DNA from 2 places in the Longispora urticae genome. Region 1 is predicted to be linked to the other one. Evidence: riboswitches for the same ligand, from Rfam matches in the RefSeq annotation. Region 1 holds a riboswitch; the other holds the start of a gene.
The links. A riboswitch is a leader RNA that binds a small molecule or an ion and turns the genes downstream of it on or off. The one in region 1 is predicted to bind thiamine pyrophosphate.
Positions count from the first base shown of each region.

Region 2: linked by a shared signal. The riboswitch ahead of thiE (thiamine phosphate synthase) and the one ahead of PT931_RS07465 (ECF transporter S component) in region 1 are both predicted to bind thiamine pyrophosphate.

Region 1 covers NZ_JAQZSH010000014.1:288-9,517, forward strand. Annotated here, with positions in the region: gene PT931_RS07455 (energy-coupling factor transporter transmembrane component T family protein) at 1-623, opposite strand, end outside; gene PT931_RS07460 (ABC transporter ATP-binding protein) at 643-2,013, opposite strand; gene PT931_RS07465 (ECF transporter S component) at 2,112-2,690, opposite strand; TPP riboswitch at 2,709-2,813, opposite strand; gene PT931_RS07470 (hypothetical protein) at 2,939-3,541, shown strand; gene PT931_RS07475 (nuclear transport factor 2 family protein) at 3,552-4,022, shown strand; gene PT931_RS07480 (Fur family transcriptional regulator) at 4,065-4,466, opposite strand; gene PT931_RS07485 (metal ABC transporter permease) at 4,472-5,350, opposite strand; gene PT931_RS07490 (metal ABC transporter ATP-binding protein) at 5,347-6,108, opposite strand; gene PT931_RS07495 (metal ABC transporter substrate-binding protein) at 6,099-6,977, opposite strand; gene PT931_RS07500 (antibiotic biosynthesis monooxygenase) at 7,078-7,422, shown strand; gene PT931_RS07505 (hypothetical protein) at 7,419-8,084, shown strand; gene PT931_RS07510 (glycine--tRNA ligase) at 8,154-9,230, shown strand, end outside.
Region 2 covers NZ_JAQZSH010000035.1:245,084-256,559, forward strand. Annotated here, with positions in the region: gene PT931_RS23655 (DUF397 domain-containing protein) at 51-290, opposite strand; gene thiC (phosphomethylpyrimidine synthase ThiC) at 299-1,915, opposite strand; gene thiD (bifunctional hydroxymethylpyrimidine kinase/phosphomethylpyrimidine kinase) at 1,912-2,703, opposite strand; gene PT931_RS23670 (thiamine phosphate synthase) at 2,700-3,221, opposite strand; gene PT931_RS23675 (thiazole synthase) at 3,291-4,073, opposite strand; gene thiS (sulfur carrier protein ThiS) at 4,066-4,248, opposite strand; gene thiO (glycine oxidase ThiO) at 4,245-5,294, opposite strand; gene thiE (thiamine phosphate synthase) at 5,291-5,899, opposite strand; TPP riboswitch at 5,894-6,003, opposite strand; gene PT931_RS23695 (NAD-dependent epimerase/dehydratase family protein) at 6,117-7,136, shown strand; gene PT931_RS23700 (hypothetical protein) at 7,125-8,198, opposite strand; gene PT931_RS23705 (hypothetical protein) at 8,395-8,574, shown strand; gene PT931_RS23710 (hypothetical protein) at 8,571-8,921, shown strand; gene PT931_RS23715 (ABC-F family ATP-binding cassette domain-containing protein) at 8,965-10,641, opposite strand; gene PT931_RS23720 (class I SAM-dependent methyltransferase) at 10,658-11,326, opposite strand; gene PT931_RS23725 (hypothetical protein) at 11,325-11,476, shown strand, end outside.

The sequences.
Region 1 (9,230 bases):
GCCACGGCCAGCCGGACCCCCTTGCGGATCGCCCCCACGAGCAGCGCGAACGCCGTACCCGCCGTGATCCTGGCCCAGGACACCGGCCCGTGCGCCGCGACCCCCCGGGCGCGGCGGGCCAGCACCAGGAGCCGCCACTCGTCGGCGAGCAGGGGCAGCAGGCGCAGGGCGGCGAGGGTGCCGATCGCGTACCGCGGCGACAGCCGCATCTGCTGGATCAGCGCGTCGGCGAGGTCCGTCGGGTCGATCGTCGCGAACGCCACCACGCCCGGCAGCGCCACGGCCAGCAGCCGCAGGGCCAGGCTGAACCCGTTGCCGACCGAGCCGGTGGTCACGCCCCAGAACAGGTGCTCGCCGGTGGGTTCGGCCGCGAACAGCGCGGTCGCGATCACCATGCCCACGGCGGACAGCAGCAGCGGCCAGCACCGCCGGGCCAACCGGCCGAGCGGGATGCCGAACAGCGGCACCACGGCGAGCGTGCCGACGAGCGCGATGGCCGGCGCGACGGCGTCCAGCGTGCTGAGCAGCGCGAACGACAGGATCGTCGCCGCGCCGAGCTTGGCCACGGGCGAGCGCCGGGCGAGCGCGGTCTCCCGGACCACCAACGGTTCCCCGAACCTCATGCCACCACCCCGGGCGCGGTCACGCCGGCACCCCGCCGGGCAGCCGCTGCACCCGGTCCGCGCACGCCGCCACGAAGTCCGCGTCGTGCGTGACGATGGCCAGGCCGTGCCCGGAGTCCCGCAGTTCCCCGATCAGTACCACCAGCTCGCGCCATGTCCGCAGGTCCTGGCCGAACGTCGGCTCGTCCAGCACCAGGACGCGCGGGGCCGCCGCGAGCGCCGTCGCCACCGACAGCCGGCGCTGCTCCCCGCCCGACAGGGTGTACGGGTTCGCCGCCGCCAACCGGGCCAGCCCCAGCCGTTCGAGCAGCTCCTCGGCCCGTTCGCGCGGGGCGGCCAGCGTCAGTTCGTCCACGACCCGGTTCGTCACGAACTGGTGCTCCGGGTTCTGGAACACCGAACCGATCCGCCGGGCCAGGTCGCGCGCCGGCCAGCGGTGCGGCGGCTCCGGGGCGAGTGACGAGGTGAGCGTGCCCGTGGTGGGGGCCAGCAGGCCGCCCAGCAGGAGCGCCAGGCTCGACTTGCCCGCGCCGTTGGGGCCGACGAGGGCGAGGACCTCCCCGGCGCGTACCCGGACATCGGTCGGAGCGAGGGCCGTCGTCGTCGCACCGGCATACCGGAGGGTGAGCCCCTCCCCGGTCAGCAGATCCTCGACCACACCTCGACGGGTACCGGGGGCCCTGGTCCCCGCCCCCGTGAACCCCGGCACCCACACCCCGGCCGCCGCCAACGCCCCACCGTGCCGCGCGAACACCTCGGCCGGCACCCCGTCGGCCAGCACCCCGCCGCCCGGCTCCAGCACCACCACCCGGTCCACCAGCGGCAGCGCCTCGGCCACCCGGTGCTCCACCAGCACCATCGTCGTGTCACCCACCGCCCGCCCGATCGCCGCGCGGACCAGTTCCGCCCCGACCGGATCGAGATTGGCGGTCGGCTCGTCCAGCAGCAACAGGTCCGGCCGGGCCACCAGCGCCCCGGCCAGGGCGAGCCGCTGCTGCTCGCCGCCGGACAGCGCGTCCACGGGCCGGTCCCGCGGGTACGGGAAGCCGACCAGCCGGAGCGTGCCGTCCACCCGGGGCCAGATCTCCGCGCGCGGCACGCCCAGGTTCTCCAGCCCGAACGCCACGTCGTCGCCGGACCGGGACATCACGAGCTGGCTCTGCGGGTCCTGGAAGACCACGCCGGCCGTGCCAGCGACGGTCAGGGTGCCCTCGCGTTCGCCGGAGTCCTCCGGGAGCAGGCCGGCGAGGGCGGCCAGCAGGGTGGACTTGCCGGCCCCGGACGGGCCGAGGAGCAGGACGCGTTCGCCGCGCTCGATGGTCAGGTCGACGCCGCGCAGGGCCCAGGCCCGCCGCCCGCCGTGCCGCCAGCCGAAGCCGACCAGCCGCACGGCCGGGCCGGGCGCGGCGACCGTCGCGCCGCCGGCCGCACCGGGCGCGTCGGTCGCTCCCCGCCCGGCCGGTGCGGACGCGGGCCTGTTTCGCCGGGTCACACCAGTTCGCGGTCCCGGCCGGAGGGGAACCGGTCCAGGACACCGGTGCGGGCCAGCGCCTGGGTCAGGACGTAGCCGCCGAGGCCCGCGACGACCACCGAGCTGACGGTGCCGATCGCGACGTAGGGCAGCTGGTAGGAGGCGAACGCGAAGTCCTTGTACCAGGCCACCACGTCGAACGCCGTCGCCGCGATCCCGGCGCCGGCCGCCGCGAGCAGCGCCACCGGCAGCCTGTAGCTGCGGTAGAGGAACGCCGCGAACACCACCTCCGCGCCGAGGCCCTCCAGGAAGCCCTGGAGCAGCACCGTCATGCCCCACTTGTTGCCGAGGAACGCCGAGACGAGCGCGGCGAGGAACTCCACCAGCACGGCCGCGCCGGGCTTGCGGATGATCAGGGCGCCGAGGACGGCCGGGAGCAGCCAGACGCCGTAGATGATCGTCGCGCCGGGCGGGAAGAAGGTGAACGCGTTACCGGCGACCTCCCAGAGCCCCGCCATCGCCCAGAAGATGACACCGAAGGCGACGGCGAGGACCGCCACCACCACAATGTCCACAGTGCGCCATTTGGTACTCATAGTGAAAGTCTCCCAGGGGTGAGCCGGGGAGCGACTCCCTTCGCCGGCATTACCCGGATCAGGTGTGGAGGGTCAGCGGTCGCCCGCACTCTCAGCGCTGTTCGCGCTCCCCTGTCGTATGCGGGCACCACCGTAGCAGCACAGGGCCGTGACCTGGAGATCAACAGCCGTTTCCCCGGATCCGGAAACTGTGAGATTCCTTGGACGGATGCGGGACTCGGCGCCCTGTCTGCTATTCACTGGGGGGTATGAAGCTCTATGCGGAGTTGCCGGCCCGTCGCACCCGGCAGATCGTGGCGGACGTCTCCGCCGTCGGCTGGACCGCTCTGTGGATCTGGCTGGCGTACCTGCTGCACCAGGCCATCAGTACCCTCGCCCAGATCCCGGACCGGGTCACCAAGGACGGCGACAGTCTCCGCGACTCGCTGAACGGGGCGGCCGAGGAGGCGCGGAAGATCCCGTTCGCCGGCAAGGTGCTCGGGGAGAAGCTCGCCGACGCGGCCAAGGTCGCCCAGTCGGTGGCCGAGACCGGCAAGGACGGCAGCGAACTGGTCGGCCAGATCGCCCTGTTCACCGCGATCGTGGTCGGGGTCGCGGTCACCGTGCCGATCCTGCTGTTCTGGATCCTGGCCCGGACCCGGTGGATCCGGCGGGCCGGCACCGCCGTCATGCTCCGCGACGAGCCGGCCGGCGAGGACCTGCTGGCCCTGCGCGCCCTGGGCACCGCCGGCCTCCGCGAGCTCTGGGCGGCCGCCGAGGATCCCGCCGGTGGCTGGCGGGCGAAGGACCCGGACACCGTGACGGCACTGGCCACCTTGGAGCTGGCCACTCTGGGCCTCAGATCCCGGTAAGGTGCACCATATGTCCGCAATCTTGGAGACGATCGACACGCTGTACGCCGCCCTCGACGCCAGGGACGGCTCGGCCATGGCCGCGTGTTACCACCCCGAGGCCCGGTTCCGTGACCCGCTGTTCGACCTGCGGGGCCCCGAGATCGGCGCGATGTGGCAGATGCTGACCTCCCGGAGCACGGACCTGCGCGCCGAGGTCTCCGACATCCGGGTCACCGGCGACACCAAGGCCCTGGCGCACTGGACGGCCCGGTACACGGTGGGGGCCCGCCCCGTGGTCAACGAGGTCCGCGCGGCGTACCGGTTCGCCGACGACGCCCGGATCATCGACCACGTGGACGCCTTCGACCTGACGTACTGGGCCGGTCAGGCGCTCGGCGGGCTGCCCGCCCTGGTCACGAAGATGCCGGGCGGGGCGGGCCTGCTGCGCCGCAAGGTCCGCCGGCAGCTCGACGCGCACATCGCGAAGGCCGGCGTCTAGCGGGCCGGCCCAGCGGGAGCCGGGGTCATGCCTCGGCCCGGGTCAGGCGCGCTTGGCCGCGCACTCCGGGCAGGTCCCGAAGATCTCCAACGTGTGCGCCACGTCCACGAACCCGTTGTCGCTGGCCATCTTCTCGGCCCAGCGCTCCACGGCCGGCCCCTCGACCTCCACGGCCTTGCCGCAGCTCCGGCAGACCAGGTGGTGGTGGTGCCCCGTGCCGCACCGGCGGTAGAGGTGCTCGCCGCCGGGCGGGCGCATCACGTCGACCTCGTCGGCCTCGGCGAGGGCCTGCAACGTCCGGTACACCGTCGTCAGGCCGACCTTGTCGCCCTTGCCCCGGAGCATGGCGTGCAGTTCCTGGGCGCTGTGGAAGCCCTGCACCTCGCCGAGCAGCTCCATCACGGCGGAGCGCTGCTTCGTGCTTCTGGGTAAGGGCGCAGTCATAACACTCACGTTACCGGGCCGAGGACGACGTCCGGCGGCTCGGTATGGGCCGTGTCGTTCGGAGCGCGCACCGGTCTGCGGCGGCGCAGTACGGACGCGAAGGTCGCGACCAGCACGAACAGGCCCACGGCGAGCACCACGATGAACGCGCCGGGCGGGGTGTCGACCTCGGCGGCGAGCAGCACGCCCGCCCCGGAGACAGTGACCCCGATCACCATCGCCGCCACCAGGGTGGCCGTGAAGCCCCGGGTGACCTGCTGCGCGGTCGCCACCGGCACCACCATCAGCGCGCTGACCAGGAGCAACCCGACGGCACGCATCGCCGTCGTGACGGTCACCGCCGTGGTGACGGCGAGCAGGACGTTCAGGAACCGCACCGGCAGGCCCGACACCCGGGCGTGTTCCTCGTCCTGGCTCACCGCGAACAGCCACGGCCGGCCGAGCAGGGTCACGCCGAGCACCCCCGCGCCCAGGACCAGCATCGCGGTCAGGTCGCTGCGGGAGGTCCCGTTCAGGGAGCCGAACAGGTAGGACTGCAGGGTCGAGTTGGTGCCCTGTTTCGACAGCGAGATGAGGACGACGCCGCCGGCGATCCCGCCGTAGAACAGCATCGCCAGCGCCACGTCCCCGGACGCCTTCGCGCGTTCCCGGATCAGTTCGATCGCCACCGCGCCGGCCGCCGAGACGAGAACGGCGGTGAGCACCGGGGACGTCTTGAGCAGGAAGCCGATCGCGACGCCGGTCAGTGCCACGTGCCCGATCCCGTCGCCGATCAGCGACATCTTCCGCTGGACCAGGTAGATGCCCACCGAGGGCGCGATCAGGCCGATCAGCAGCGCCCCGATCAGGGACAGCTGAAAGAACTCGTAGCTCAGGAAATTCACTGGTTCAGCTCCCAGCGCGGGGTGGTGACCGGCGCGTGCGGGTGCTCGTGCACGTGGTCCGGGCAGGCGTGCCCCGGGGCCGGTTCGGGGGCCGCGCCGTCGTGCACCACCACCCCGCCGTGCAGGACGACGCTCCGGGTGATCAGGGGCTCCAGCGGGCCGAGTTCGTGCAGGACGACGACCACGGTGCCGCCGCCCGCGACGAACTGGCGGAGCGCGGCGGCGAACGCCTGCTGGCTGGCCGCGTCCACCCCGGCGGTCGGCTCGTCCATCACCAGCAGTTCGGGCTCCCCGCACAGCGCGCGGGCGATCAGGGCCCGCTGCTGCTGGCCGCCCGACAGGGTGCTGACCGGCTGCCGGGCCATCGAGGACAGCCCGACGGCGACGAGCGCGGAGTCGATGGCGCGCCGGTCGGCGGCGGTCGACGGGCGCAGGAAGCCGCGGCGGGCCAGCCGGCCGGCCGACACGAGCTCGCGGACCGTGGCCGGGACGCCCGAGGAGGCGCCGACCCGCTGCGGCACGTACCCGATCCGGGATCTGTTTCTCAGTCTCGCCAGCGGCTCACCGAACAGCTCGACCGAGCCCGACGCGACGGGGGTCAGCCCGAGGCACGCCTTGACCAGGGTGGACTTGCCGGAACCGTTGGCGCCGAGCAGCGCGACGACCTCGCCGGGCGCGATGCCCAGGGAGACGCCGCGCAGCACGGGCCGACCGTCGTAGGCGACGACGAGGTCGCGGGTCTGCAGGATCAAGAACACCCCAGTGCTGCACGGATCTGGCCGAGGTTGGACCGCATAATCTTGGCGTAGTCGTCCGAACTGCCCTCCGGCAGGCTCTCGATCGGGTCGAGCACCTCGGTCTTCGCGCCCGCCCCGGCGGCGATGGTCTCCGCGACCTTCGGGCTGACCAGAGCCTCGGTGAAGATGACCGTCGCCTTGTGCGCCTTGGCGGAGGAGATGATCTCGGCGATCTTCTGGGCCGAGGGCTCCTCGTCGGGGCTCAGGCCGGCGATCCCGACCTGGGTCAGCCCGTAGCGCGCGGCCAGGTAGCCGAAGGACTCGTGCGCCGTGACGATCTCGGTGCGCTGGCAGTTCTTCAGCCCGGCCGCGTACTCCTTGTCGATCGCCTCCAGCTCGACGCGCAGGGCGGCGGCCCGGGTCCGGTACCCGTCGGCGTGGTCGGGGTCGACCTTCCCGAGCCGCTCGGCGACCTTGTCCGCGATCGTGGCCAGCCGGGTCGGGTCGAGCCAGACGTGCGGGTCCTTGCCCGAGTGGCCCTCCTCGACGATGTCGGTGAGCGGCTGCACGGCGGCCACGTCGAACGCGCGGTCCTTGGCGTTCTGCGCGACGGCGTCGTCCACGGCCGGCTGGAACGTCGGCAGGTAGACCACCAGTTTCGCGTCGGCGATCAGCGCGGTCTGGGCGGCGGTCAGCTCCAGGTCGTGCGGCTCGGCACCCGGCTTGACCAGGTTCGTCACTTTGATATCGGTACCGCCGACCCGCTCGGCGACCCACTGGAACGGGTAGGCGGAGACGACGACGTCGGCGCGGTCCGCGCCCGAGCAGGCGGCGAGCGCGCCGGTGGCCAGGACGGCGGCGGCGACGAGGGCGAGGGGGCGCGTGAACATCCTTCAACTCTCCTCGCTAATGGGAATGATTGTCAACTTCGGTTACGTAAGATGTGAGTCAGGTCGCCTACCGGTTCGGACAGCCGGGTAGGTTGACGGCATGCTCGTCGTCAATCGCTTCCGGGTCGCCACCGACACCGCCGCATTCACCGAACGGGCGCACGCCGCGCTCCGGGCGCTGGCCGCCTGCCCCGGGTACGTCTCCGGCCGCTTCGGGCGGGCCCCCGACGAACCCGACCTGTGGTGCGTGGCCACGGAGTGGAAGTCGGTCGGCGCGTACCGGCGGTCGCTCAGCAACTTCGACGTGAAGATGTACGCGACCCCGCTGCTCGCCCAGAGCATCGAGGAACCCAGCGCGTACGAGGTGCTCGCCAGCCTCGAACCGGGCGGCGAGCTCGTCGTCGCGGAGGGGGACTGGGTGCACGTCGAGGAGGGCCGGCGGTGACCGAGCCCCAGCCCCCGGGCGCGGAGGTGCCCCGGGAGACCGCCCAGGACGCGGTGCCCCCGGGCTACGCGCCCGGACCGGACGTCCCCCAGCAGACCCCGCCCCAGTCGCCCGTCGACTACGGCAAGCCGTCCTACGGCGAACCCGGCACGCCGGCACCCGTCGCCCCCCAGCCCCCGGCCGGCCCCGGCGTCCAGCCCCCCTTCGTCGCCCCGCCCACCCAGCGCGACCAGCGCCGGATGTGGGCCGGGATCGGGATCGGCGCGGCGGCCCTCGTGCTGTGCGTCGGCGGCAGCATCGCCGGCTGTGTCGGCCTGACCCTGTGGCTCGACGCCGAACAGAACCAGGAGAGCGAGGCGGCGGTCGGCCGCTACCTGAACCCGCTCATCCGGGGCGAGTACGCGAAGGCGTACCTCGAACAGTGCTCTGACCTGCGCGAACTCGAAACATCCGAGGAGTACGCGTCGCGGACCTCGCAGCGCCCCAAGCTGCTCGGCTACACGATCACCAGCACGGGGCCGGCCACCGACGCCGACCCGGCCGCGATGGTGCGCCTGGTCAGGGTGCAGTTCCGGTACGAGTCCGGGACCGAGGCCGGACAATTCAGGGTGATCCATGATCAGGCCGACAAGCGGTACCAGGTCTGCGGCGGCGACATCTGACCCCACGGGTACTCTGGGTCACTGTCGACACCCCGCCACCGACCGCCAGCCGGATGGAGCAGAACCAGCATGTCCGCCGACCGCATTGACGCCATCGTCAGCCTCTGCAAGCGCCGTGGATTCGTCTTCCCGTCCAGCGAGATCTACGGCGGCACCCGGTCGGCGTGGGACTACGGACCGCTCGGCGTCGAGCTGAAGGACAACGTCCGTCGGCAGTGGTGGAAGTCCATGGTCCAGCAGCGCGAGGACGTCGTCGGCCTCGACTCGGCGGTCATCCTCGCCCGCGACGTGTGGGCCGCCTCCGGGCACATCGCGGAGTTCACCGACCCGCTGACCGAGTGCCAGAGCTGCCACAAGCGGTTCCGGGCGGACCACCTGGAAGAGGAGTTCGCGGCGCGGTACCCGGAGAAGGATTTCGTTCTCTCCGACCAGAACTGCCCCAACTGCGGGAACAAGGGCACCTTCACCGAGCCCAAGATGTTCAACGGCCTGATGAAGACCTACCTCGGCCCGGTCGAGTCCGAGGAGGGCCTGCACTACCTGCGGCCCGAGACCGCGCAGGGCATCTTCGTCAACTACAAGAACGTCGAGACCGCCGCGCGCAAGAAGCCCCCGTTCGGCATCGCGCAGGTCGGCAAGTCGTTCCGCAACGAGATCACCCCCGGCAACTTCATCTTCCGGACCCGCGAGTTCGAGCAGATGGAGATGGAGTTCTTCGTCGTGCCCGGCACCGACGAGACCTGGCACGAGTACTGGCTGGACGAGCGCTGGAACTGGTACCTCGACCTGGGCATCAAGCCCGAGAACCTCCGCCGCTACGAGCACCCCGCCGACAAGCTCTCGCACTACTCGAAGCGCACCGTCGACATCGAGTACCGGTTCCGGTTCGGCGGCACCGAGTTCTCCGAGCTCGAAGGCGTCGCCAACCGCACCGACTTCGACCTCCAGACCCACTCCAAGCACTCCGGCGTCGACCTGTCCTACTTCGACCAGGAGAAGGGCGAGCGCTGGACGCCCTACGTCATCGAACCGGCGGCCGGCCTGACCCGCGCCGTGCTGGCGTTCCTCCTGGAGGCCTACGACGTCGACGAGGCCCCCAACACCAAGGGCGGCGTCGACAGCCGCACCGTGATGCGCTTCGACCCG
Region 2 (11,476 bases), on a different contig from region 1:
GGCGTTCGCGGGGCGGGCCGGAGTCTCCCCGGCCCGCGCCGCCGGAACAGCTACTGAGCGTCGTCCAGTTCGATGTCGAACTCGCCGTCCTGGACCCCTCCGATGAAGGCGTCCCATTCGGCCGGGGTGAAGACCAGGATCGGCCCGTTCTCCTCGGCCATGTCGCGCATGCCGATCAGGTCGTCGACGAAGGCCACGCCGATCCGACCGGGCGAGCCGTCCGGGTTCTCGGCGCGCTGCCAGACCGCGCGGGTCTCGTCAAACTGCCCCTTCAGGGGATGTTCCACCATGTGAGCTCCTAGCTCGCCACCACCGGCAGGTAGACCTTTCCGCCGCCGTTGACAAACTCTACCGACTTGTCCGCCATGCCCTTCGCCGCGTACTCCTTGAGTTCCGCACTGATCTTCATCGAGCAGAACTTGGGTCCGCACATCGAGCAGAAGTGCGCCGTCTTGGCCCCGGTGGCCGGCAGCGTCTCGTCGTGGAACGAGCGGGCCGTGTCGGGGTCCAGGGACAGGTTGAACTGGTCCTCCCACCGGAACTCGAACCGGGCCTTGGACAGCGCGTCGTCCCAGTCCTGCGCGCCCTTGTGCCCCTTGGCCAGGTCGGCGGCGTGCGCGGCGATCTTGTACGCGATCACGCCGGCCTTCACGTCGTCGCGGTTCGGCAGGCCCAGGTGCTCCTTGGGCGTGACGTAGCAGAGCATCGCGGTGCCCATGCTGCCGATGATCGCGGCGCCGATCGCGGAGGTGATGTGGTCGTAGCCGGGCGCGACGTCGGTGGTCAGCGGGCCGAGCGTGTAGAAGGGGGCGTCCATGCACCACTCCTTCTGCAGGTCCATGTTCTCCTTGATCTTGTGCATCGGGACGTGCCCGGGGCCCTCGATCATGACCTGGACGTCGTACTCCCACGCGATCTTCGTGAGCTCGCCCAGGGTCTTCAGCTCGGCGAACTGGGCCTCGTCGTTGGCGTCCGCGATCGAGCCGGGGCGCAGGCCGTCGCCGAGGGAGAACGCGATGTCGTACTGGGCGAAGAGCTCGCACAGCTCGCGGTACCGGGTGTAGAGGAAGTTCTCCCGGTGCCCCGCCAGACACCAGGCGGCCATGATCGAACCGCCCCGGGAGACGATGCCGGTGACCCGGTCGGCGGCCAGGGGCACGTGCGCGAGGAGTACCCCGGCGTGCACCGTCATGTAGTCGACGCCCTGCTCGGCCTGCTCGATGATCGTGTCCCGGTACAGCTCCCAGGTCAGGCCCAGCGGGTCGCCGTTGCACTTCTCCAGGGCCTGGTAGATCGGCACCGTGCCGATCGGCACCGCCGAGTTGCGGACGATCGCCTCCCGGGTGGCGTGGATGTGCTTGCCCGTGGACAGGTCCATCACTGTGTCGCCGCCCCACTTGGTGGCCCAGGTGAGCTTGTCGACCTCCTCCGCGATCGAGGAGGACACGGCGGACGTGCCGATGTTCGCGTTGATCTTCACCAGGAACGCCGACCCGATGATCATCGGCTCGCTCTCGGCGTGGTTCACGTTGTTCGGGATGATCGCCCGGCCGGCCGCGATCTCGTCCCGGACGAACTCCGGCGCGACCCCCTCGCGGATCGCCACGAACTCCATCTCGGGCGTGACCGTGCCCTGCCGGGCGTAGTAGAGCTGGGTGGGGCGCTTGCCGGCCTTCGCCTTGCGGACCGTCTGCCCGATCGTGGCCGTACCCTCCGCGGGCACCTCCTCCACGTCGCCCCGCTCCATGATCCAGTGCGCCCGGAGCTGGGGCAGCCCGACCTCCGGGTCCGAGCCGGGGCCCGAGGTGTCGTACAGCCGGACCGGCGGGTCGTCGTTCGTCAGGTGCACCTCGGCGAAGGGCACCTGGATGTCGGGACGAGAACCCTCCACATAGAACTTGCGACGCGTCATCAGATTTCCTTCCAGGAGAGGGGACCGTGTCCCGAGCCCAGCCGCCAGTCGGCCGAGCCGGCGAGGGCACGGGTGACATAGGTCTTCGCGGCCCGGAGCGCGTCCGGCAGCGAGGACCCCAGTGCGAGGTGCGCGGTCACCGCGGCCGCGAAGGTGCAGCCCGTGCCGTGGTTGTTGGGGGTACTGACCCAGGGCGCCCGCAGGTACGACAGCTCGCCGTCGAACCAGACGACGTCCACGGCGTCCGGGTCCGCGCCGTGGCTCCCCGCGAGGTGGCCACCCTTCACGACGACGCAGCGCGGGCCGAGCGCGGCCAGGTCGGTCGCCGCGGCCGCCATGTCCTCGACCGTGCGGACGTCCCGGTCGAGGAGCGCCCGGGTCTCGGGCAGGTTCGGGGTCAGGACCAGGGCCCGGGGCAGCAGGACCCGGTACGCGTCGGCCGCGCCCAGGAACAGCGGGTTCCCCGTGGACGCCACCATCACCGGGTCCACGACCAGGTGGGGTAGCTCCCGGGTGGCCAGGTACGCGATCACCTCCGCGCTCGCGAGCATGCCCGTCTTCACCGCCGCCGGGGGCAGGTCGGACAGGACGGCGTCGAGCTGGAGGGCCACGAAGTCGAGGGGGGTGGGGTGCACGCCCAGTACCCCCGAGGTGTTCTGGGCTGTCAAGGCCGTGACGACGGAGGTGCCGAAGACGTGGTGTGCCGCGAAGGTCTTCAGGTCGGCCTGGATGCCGGCGCCGCCGCCGGAGTCGGAGCCGGCGACGGTGAGGGCGATCGGGGGCTGGCTCACGACGCGCCACCGACCCGGGTTCCGGCCGGCGCGGCGGCCTCCAGGGCCGTGAGCAGGTTGCGGACGGCCCGCGCCGGGTCACTCGACCGCGACACCGCCCCCAGCACCGCCACCCCCTGCGCACCCGCCGCCACACACTCGGCGGCGCGGGCCGGACCGTCGACGCCGCCGAGGGCGTAGACCGGCCGGCCGGCCCGCCCGAGCACGTCCACGCCGAGCGGCGGCCCGTAGCCGGGCTTGGTGGCGGTCTCGAAGATCGGCGACAGGCTGACGAACTCCGCGTCGGCGGCCGACGGCAGCTCGGCCAGGCCGTGGCAGCGCCAGAGCATGTCCCGGCGGCCGTGCACCGGGGTCGCGGTCGGGCCGAGGGTGAGCACCCGGCCGCCGAGCTCCTCGACCCGCCAGTCGAACTCCAGGTCGAAGAACGTGCCCGCCAGCAGCGTCACCCCGGCGTCGATCACCGTGCGCGCGAGGTGCAGGTCGGGGGTCTCCAGGACGACGATCAGCCGGTCACTCATCGGACGCCTCCATGGTCGGACGGGATGCGGGCGCCGGCGGCGCGCTCCGGGCACGCGGCACACGGCGGCTCACCACGACGGCAGCCCTTCCGGGCTGGTGGAGGCGGTGGCGTAGTCGCGGCGCGGGATCCGGCCGGCCCCGGCCGCCAGCCTCCCGGCGAGTACCGCGTGCCGCATCGCCACCGCCATCCGGGTCGGATCGGCCGCCCGGGTCACCGCGCTGGCCAGCAGCACGGCGTCGCAGCCCAGTTCCATCGCGAGGGCCGCGTCCGAGGCGGTGCCGATCCCGGCGTCGAGGATGACGGGTACCGACACCATCTCCCGGATCAACGCGAGGTTGTACGGGTTCCGGATCCCCGCCCCCGACCCGATCGGCGCCCCGGCCGGCATGACCGCCGCGCACCCGACGTCGACCAGCCGCCGCGCGAGCACCGGATCGTCGGTCGTGTACGGCAGCACCACGAACCCGTCGTCCACCAGCCGGGCGGCGGCGGCCACGAGCTCGACGGCGTCCGGCAGCAGGGTCCGGTCGTCCCCGATCACCTCGAGCTTCACCCAGTGCGTCTCGAACGCCTCCCGGGCCAGGTGGGCGAGCTTGACCGCCTCGGTGGCGGTGTAGCAGCCGGCGGTGTTGGGCAGGATCCGCACGCCGGTCTCGTCGAGCATCTCCAGCAGGCCGCCGGGGGCGTTCGGGTCGAGGCGACGGAGGGCGACGGTGACCATGGCGGTGCCGGAGGCCTCGACGGCCTCGCGGAGGGCGGTGAGGCTGGCCGCGCCGCCGGTGCCGAGGATGAGTCGGGAGTGCAGGGTCTCGCCGGCGATGACGAGCGGGTCGCCGTTCGGGCTAGCCACCCTGCACCGCCGTGAGCAGCTCCACCACGTCGCCGTCGGCCAACGCCGTGGACGTCCACGTGCTCCGGGGCACCACGGTCCCGTTGACCGCGACGGCCACCCCGCGCCGGTCCCCGGTGAGCGCCGACACCGTCCCCTCGAACTCGGTCTCCACGCCGTTGACGACTATCTTCACGAAAACCTCCCGGGGGCGAAGGGCGCGAGGTCGACGCTGGGTTCCCGGTTCAGGAGCAGCGCCGTGACCACCTCGGCGGTGATGGGTGCGAGCAGGACGCCGTGCCGGTAGTGCCCGGTCGCGGCGAGCGTGCGGTCGTCGAGCCAGCCGATCAGCGGGGCGTTGTCCGGGGTACCGGGGCGCAGGCCGGCCCGCGCCTCCACCAGCTCGTACTCGGCCAGTTCCGGGAGGACCTCGATCGCGGTGTCGAGGAGGTCGCGGACGCCCTCGGCGGTGACCCGGGTGGAGAAGCCGCGCTCGGCGGTGGTGGCGCCCACGACGACCTCCCCGTCCTTTCGCGGCACAATATAGACATATTTCCCGTCAATGTAGCCCCGGATCACGTGCCGGATCGACGGCTTCCCGCGCAGCCGGAGCACCTCGCCGTGCACGGGCCGCACGGGCAACCCGGCCACCGCGCCGCTCGGGGCGACCGCACCGCCGAGCCCGCCGGGGACGCCGGCCGCGCCACCGAGCCGCCCGGCCCAGGCCCCGGTGGCGACCACCGTCACATCGACCCCGTCCGGCGGGTACCCGGCCACCGGCACCCGGTCACGCAGCGCCGCCAGTACCCGTCGCGGATCCACCTGGTGGTCACCGGGCGTCAGCAGCCCACCCCGGAGCCGGGGCGTCAACGAGGGCTCCAACGCGCGCGGATCCACCTTCTCGGCCGGCAGGTCCCAGTCCGTGTACAGCTGGAGGAGGCGGGCGAGTTCGCGCAGGTCGTCGCCTGTCCGCCCGACGAGCAGCGTGCCGTCGTCGCGGTAGCCGACCTCGCCGAGCCCGGCCGCGAACTCCGGCCACCGCGCGGCACTGGCCAGCGACAACCGGAGCAGGTCGGCCTCGCCGAAGTAGGCCTCGGCGACGGGGGCGAGCATGCCGGCCGCGACGTTGGAGGCGCCCCGGGCGGGGTCGTCGTCGTACACCGTGACGTCGAGGCCCGCCGACAGCGCGCGCCACGCGACGGACAACCCGATGATCCCGGCCCCCTGGACCGCGACCTTCATGACAGGGCCCTGAGCAGCGCCTTCGTGGCCACCCCGGGATCGTCGGCCGCACTGACCGCGCCGACCACGGCGACGCCGTACGCCCCGGCCTCCAGCAGTTCGGGGACCCGTTCGAGGGTGACGCCGCCGATCGCGATGGCAGGCAGCCCGACGTGCGCCGCCGCCTCCAGCCCGGCAGGGCCGATCGGGTCGGACAGTCCGTCCTTCGTGGACGTGTGGTAGCAGGGCCCGACGCCCACGTAGTCGGCCCCGTCGACCAGGGCGGCCCGGGCCCCGACGGCGTCGCGGGACGTCGCACCGATGATCGCGGAGGAGCCCAGGAGCCGCCGGGCCACGGAAACGGGCAGGTCGAGGGCGCCGAGGTGCACGCCGTCCGCCTGCACGGCCAGCGCGATGTCGACCCGGTCGTTGATGAGGCACGTCGCCCCGTAGACCCGGCACAACGCCCGGATCTCGGCGGCGAAGTCGAGGAAGTCGCGGTCGTGCACGCCGTCTTCCACCCGTACCTGGAAAAGGGGTGCGCCCGCGGCCAACGCGGCCCGGGCGACAGCGACGGCGTCCCGCCCGGGTCGGGCGTCGGTGAGGACATGGAGGCGACCGAGCATGATGAATCTCCTCCCTGCGCCGGCATGATCCGGATCAGGTTCTACGGTCGGCGGCTCACATCCGCCCTCTCAGCCCGGTCTACCGGACTCCCGTGGGTTCTCTTGCGGCACACGTTAGCGCACCTCAGCCGAGGAGGGAAGCGCCGCGTAACTGATGCCTCACTGCACGGCTACGCCCCGTTCACCATGGTTTGCCGGGCGCCGCGATGATGGGTACATGCGGATGCTGGTGCTGGGTGGCACATGGCTCCTCGGCCGGTACGCGGCGGAGGGCGCCCTCGCGCGGGGCTGGTCCGTGACGTGTTTCAACCGCGGACTGACCGGCGAGGATGTCCCCGGCGTGCGCTCCGTGCGCGGGGACCGGACCTCGACCGCCGACCTGAGCCGGTTGACCGAGGCCGGGCCCTGGGACGTCGTCGTGGACACGAGTGCCCGCGAGCCCGCCGACGTGGGTCGCTCGGCCAGGGCACTGCGCCCGTGTGCCTGCCGCTACGTGCTGATGTCCACGGTGTCGGCGTACCAGGGCTGGCCTGCGGCTCCAGTCTCGGAGGGGTCATCGTTGTGGCCGTCGTCCCCGACAGCGAGCCGGGCCGATCCGGCCATCGACGCGATGAGTCCGACCGCCGGCTACGGCACGCTCAAGGCTGGCTGCGAACTGGTCGCCCAGCAGGTCTTCGGCACCGACACGCTGATCCTTCGTCCGGGCGTGATCCTGGGTCCGCACGAGTACGTCGGTCGGCTGCCGTGGCTGCTGCTCCGCGCCGCCCGAGGCGGGGCGATGCTCGCGGCCGGCGGCCCCGACCAGCCTGTCCAGCCGATCGATGTGCGCGACCTCGCCACGTTCCTGCTCCGCTTGGCGTCGGCGGAGGCCACGGGCGTCCACAACACGGTCGCCCCTCCCGCGCACGCCACCTACGGCGAGCTACTACGGACCTGCGTCGAGGTCACAGGTGGGACTGCGGACCTGGTGTGGATCCCGTCGGACTGGCTCACCGCGCAGGAGGTGCGCCAATGGACGGAGATCCCGCTGTGGCGGACCGCACCAGGCACCTGGGCGGTCGACGGGTCGAGCGCCCGAGCCGCCGGCCTGGAGTGCCGTCCGCTCCGGGAAACAGTCGCCGACACGTGGACCTGGCTCCGCACCGGTCACCCGACCCGCCACGAACGCCAGAACGAGCACGGGCTGGCACCGGACAAGGAGACCGAACTCCTCACGCGATGGCGGTCATTCCGGTAGGGCCTGCACGTCCGCCTCGCGATGGAAGGTCCGGATCCGGTCCTGCAACTCCGTCGCCTGCCGGTCGAACAACCACCGCGCGCCGCCCAGAGCCTGCCTCAGCTGCAGCAACCGTTCGGTGAGGCTGTGCACACGCTGCTGCATCGGGTTCAGGATCTTCGTCGCCGCATCGATGTGACCGTTCAGGACCTCGGCGGTCGCGAGGTCGATGCGCGCCCGGGACGGAACGGTCCGACTGTGCCGGTCGCGTTCTGCGAGGCGGACCTTGTCGGCGGCCCCGAGGCAGGCCCAGGCCCGGGCCTCGATGCAGCGCAGTCCGGCGGCGGCCGCCCCCACCGGATGGCTCGCGAGAGCCGCCTCGACGTGCACGACCGCCTGGCCCGGTCTGCCGGTCCAGTAGGACATCAGGGCCATGTTGCCCCGGGCCCAGGTCCGGAGCGGGGCGTGGTCGATCAGTTCGGCGTAGCGGTAGGCGGCTTTCGCCTGGGCGATGGCGGGAGCCCAGGCCGCCATGTCGAAGGAGGCGGAGGACATCAGACCGCAGAGTTGGCCCGCAATGAGATACAGGTCGGTCAACTGACCAGGGCGGCGGGTGCGTTCTAGAAGGGTGTAGGCGAAGTCGCGGGCCCGGCGTGCCTCGGCGAGAAAGAGCAAGGGCGGAACTTCCACATAGGTGTACGCCAACCGGCGCACCTCCGCCTGCAATTGTCCGATGGTCGCGTCGTCCACAGCGCCCCCGATCCGGCGAACATGTTCGGTGGACTCCAGGGCGGCCTCATGCGCGGCGGTGCGCTCCAGAACCGGCGAACGCGGCCACGACACGGCGGAAGTGGTGACCGGGCCGACGAGCACAGCGAAAGGCTCCTGCCACAGCGTGCTCGCCACCCGCCGCGCCGACGGCCTGGCGTTTCCCACCTGTCCGGCCATCCACCGCTGTAGTTGGCGGGTCGACAGCGTGGCCGGCTCGCCCAGGACCCGCGCGGCCCGGTCGAACCGCGCGCACCACTCGTCGATGGTGTGTTCGCTCCGCCGGATCAGATATTCGAGTCGAGTCCGGTCCACCGCCCCCGCCTTCCGCAGCCCGGATTCCGACGCTACCTCCGCGCCTTTCCCTCATCCAGCGTCAGCGGGAAACGTCGTCCCAATGTCGTACCGATGACGTGGTTCCGCCTATACAGCTGTACCAAAATGGAATGTCGTTTCAATGTCGTTCCAATGTCGTGGCACCGTCGTCCCCGTCGGACGGACGGTGGGCGGCATGACGATGACGTACCAGGTGCTGATGACCAAGGTCACCGGCGAGTTCCCCGAACCGATCACCCGGATGGCGGTGTTCGACACCCGGGTGCAGGCACTGGCCACCGCGAAGGTGTGGTCGACCACCCAGGCGGTGTGCGACGGCGCGTCCCGGGTCAAGGTGCTGGCGAGGCAGTCATGACGGAGGACACCGCGACGGCACTGGGCACACTGGACACCCACGAGGCCGACGGCCTGCACCGGATCCTCACGCTCTGCCTGCACGACGACCAGGCGGAGGAGGGCGACGGCGTGTACGCCTACTGGCTCGTCCCCGGCGAGAGCTACGGCCTGCACCACGACGGCGTGACCTGGACGGTGGCGGGCGGCGCGTGGACGGAGCCGGGGCACACGTACCGGCTGCTCAGGAACGGTCAGCCGACGATGCTGGTGCCGACGGAGCACGGCGACGAGTGGCTGGACCCGGACCACGGCCACGTGACGCACCACGGGCCGGGCGGCTGGGAGCTCTGGCGCTACAACTCCTGAGCCGGCGGGCGGGGCGCGCGAACCGGCGCGCCCCACATCAGCGTCAGCGCACGTCCCACACCGGCTCCGGCACCTCGGTGACCTCCCCGTCGGTCCCGAACAGCAGGAACCGGTCGAACCCCCGGGTGAACCACCGGTCGTGGGTCACCGCGATCACGGTCCCTTCGAACCCCTTCAGCCCCTCCTCCAGCGCCTCGGCGGACGCCAGGTCCAGGTTGTCCGTCGGCTCGTCGAGCAGCAGCAACGTGGCCCCGGACAGCTCCAGCATCAGGACGAGGAACCGGGCCTGCTGCCCGCCGGACAGGGTGCCGAACGTCTGGTCCCCCTGCGCGGCCAGCTCGTACCGGCCGAGGACGTTCATCGCGTCGTGCCGGACCCGGCCGGCCCGGTAGTCGTCGCCCCGCCAGAGGATCTCGACCAGGGTCTTGTCGTGCAGTTCGGGCCGGTCGTGCACCTGGGAGAAGTGTCCGGGCCGGACCCGCGCGCCGAGCCGGGCGACCCCGCCGTGCGCGACGGGGGCCAGCTCCACGAGGGGCACCTCCAGCGGGTCCGTGCCGCCCCGGCCGAGTAGGCGGAGGAAGTGGGACTTGCCGGTGCCGTTGGCGCCGAGGACCGCGACCCGGTCGCCGTACCAGACCTCGAAGTCGAACGGGAACGTCAGGTCGTCGAGTTCCAGCTGTTCGCAGATGACGGAGCGTTTGGCGGTCCGGCCGCCGTCGAGCTTCATCCGGATGTCCTGGTCCTTCGGCGGCAGCGGTGGCGGCCCGTCGCCCTCGAACTTGGCGAGCCGGGTCTTCGCCGCCTGGTACCGCGAGGCCAGCCCGTCGTTGTAGGCGGCCTTCTGCTTGTACATCAGCACCAGGTCCTTGAGCTTCTGGTGCTCCTCGTCCCAGCGCCGCCGGGTCTCCTCCATGCTGTCGTGCCGGTTGACCCGGGCCTCGTGCCAGCTGGCGAACCCGCCCGGATGCGTCCACGCGGAACCGCCCTCGACGGCGACGACCCGGTCGGCGGTGTTGGCGAGGAGTTCGCGGTCGTGGCTGACGTACAGGACGCTCTTCGGGGACTCTCGGAGGCGCTGTTCGAGCCAGCGTTTCGCGGGGACGTCGAGGAAGTTGTCCGGCTCGTCGAGGAGGAGGACCTCGTCGGGGCCGCGGAGGAGCAGTTCGAGGACGAAGCGTTTCTGCTCGCCGCCGGACAGGGTGCGCACGAGCCGGTGCCGGGCGGTGTCCCAGGGGATGTCGAGGACGGAGACGCTGGCGGTGTCGAAGGCGACCTCCGCCTCGTACCCGCCGACCTCGCCCCAGGCGGACAGCGCCGTCGCGTACCGCATCTGGGTCTTCTCGCTGTCCGACAACGCGGCCTCGGCGCGGGCCAGGGCGAGCCCGGCGGCCCGGACCCGGACCGGCGCGAGGGTCATCGCGAGTTCGGCGAGGGTGGCGTCCTCGCGGTCGACCATGCTCCACGGCACGTCGTCGTCGAACCGGCCGACCACGGGGCGGAAGAACTGCCGCATCACGCCGAGCCCGCCGACCCGGGCGATGGCGCCCTCCTTGCTGTGCAGGTCGCCGGCGACCATCCGCAGCAGGGTCGTCTTCCCCGCGCCGTTGGGCCCGACGAGCGCGACCTTGGCGCCCTCCCCGACCCGGAACGACACGTCCCGAAACAGCTCACGGCCATCCGGCAGCGTGAACCCGACCCCTGCGACGTCTATGTATCCCACGGTGGCATCCTCCGGCCTACTCGGTCTCCGCGCGACCGACTTTCAGGATGCGGTACCCCTTCTGGCTGGCGTGCTTCTCCGCCACCCAGCCCTCGGCCTCCAGCCAGTCGCGCAGCGAGTCGCCGCCGAGGTGCCGGGCGACGACGAGCCAGGCCAGCGCGTCCGGGCCGAGCCGGGGCAGCCAGAGCCGGAGCATGTCGTGCAGCGCCTCCTTGCCCACGTGGATGGGCGGGTTGCTGTAGATCCCGTCGAACACCACATCGGCGGGTACGCCGTCCGGCTTGGCCGCGATCACCCGGTCCGACACCTCCAGGGTCCGGGCATTCTCCTCGACGAGTTCCAGGGCGCGCTCGTTGACGTCCACCGCGTACATCGTCACCTTGGGCGACTGGTGAGCGAACACACAGCTGATCGGGCCGTAGCCGCAACCGAGGTCGAGGAAGACGCCGCGACCGGGGCGGGGGGCCTTCCGGAACAGCACAGCGGTGCCGGGGTCGAGCCGATTAGCGGAGAAAACCCCTGAAGACACCATGAACTGGTACTCGGACGAGCCCACTGAAACGTCAATAATCCGACGCTTATCAGGTGTAGCTGGTGTCTCACTGAAGAAATGGTCCACGCGCTCATTCTCCCGACATCTTCGGCTGATGCTGTCCGGGCACCACTTGGGTAACCTGGCGGGCATGACCTACGGCGACCGAGGCTACGACGACCCTGACCCCGGTCAGTCCCAGCCCCGGCGGCGGCGAGCTGCCGAGCCGGACGATTCCCACGAGTACATCCCCGGTCAGTATGGCCAACAGGGCGGCTACGCCCCGGAGCCGGGCTACGCGAC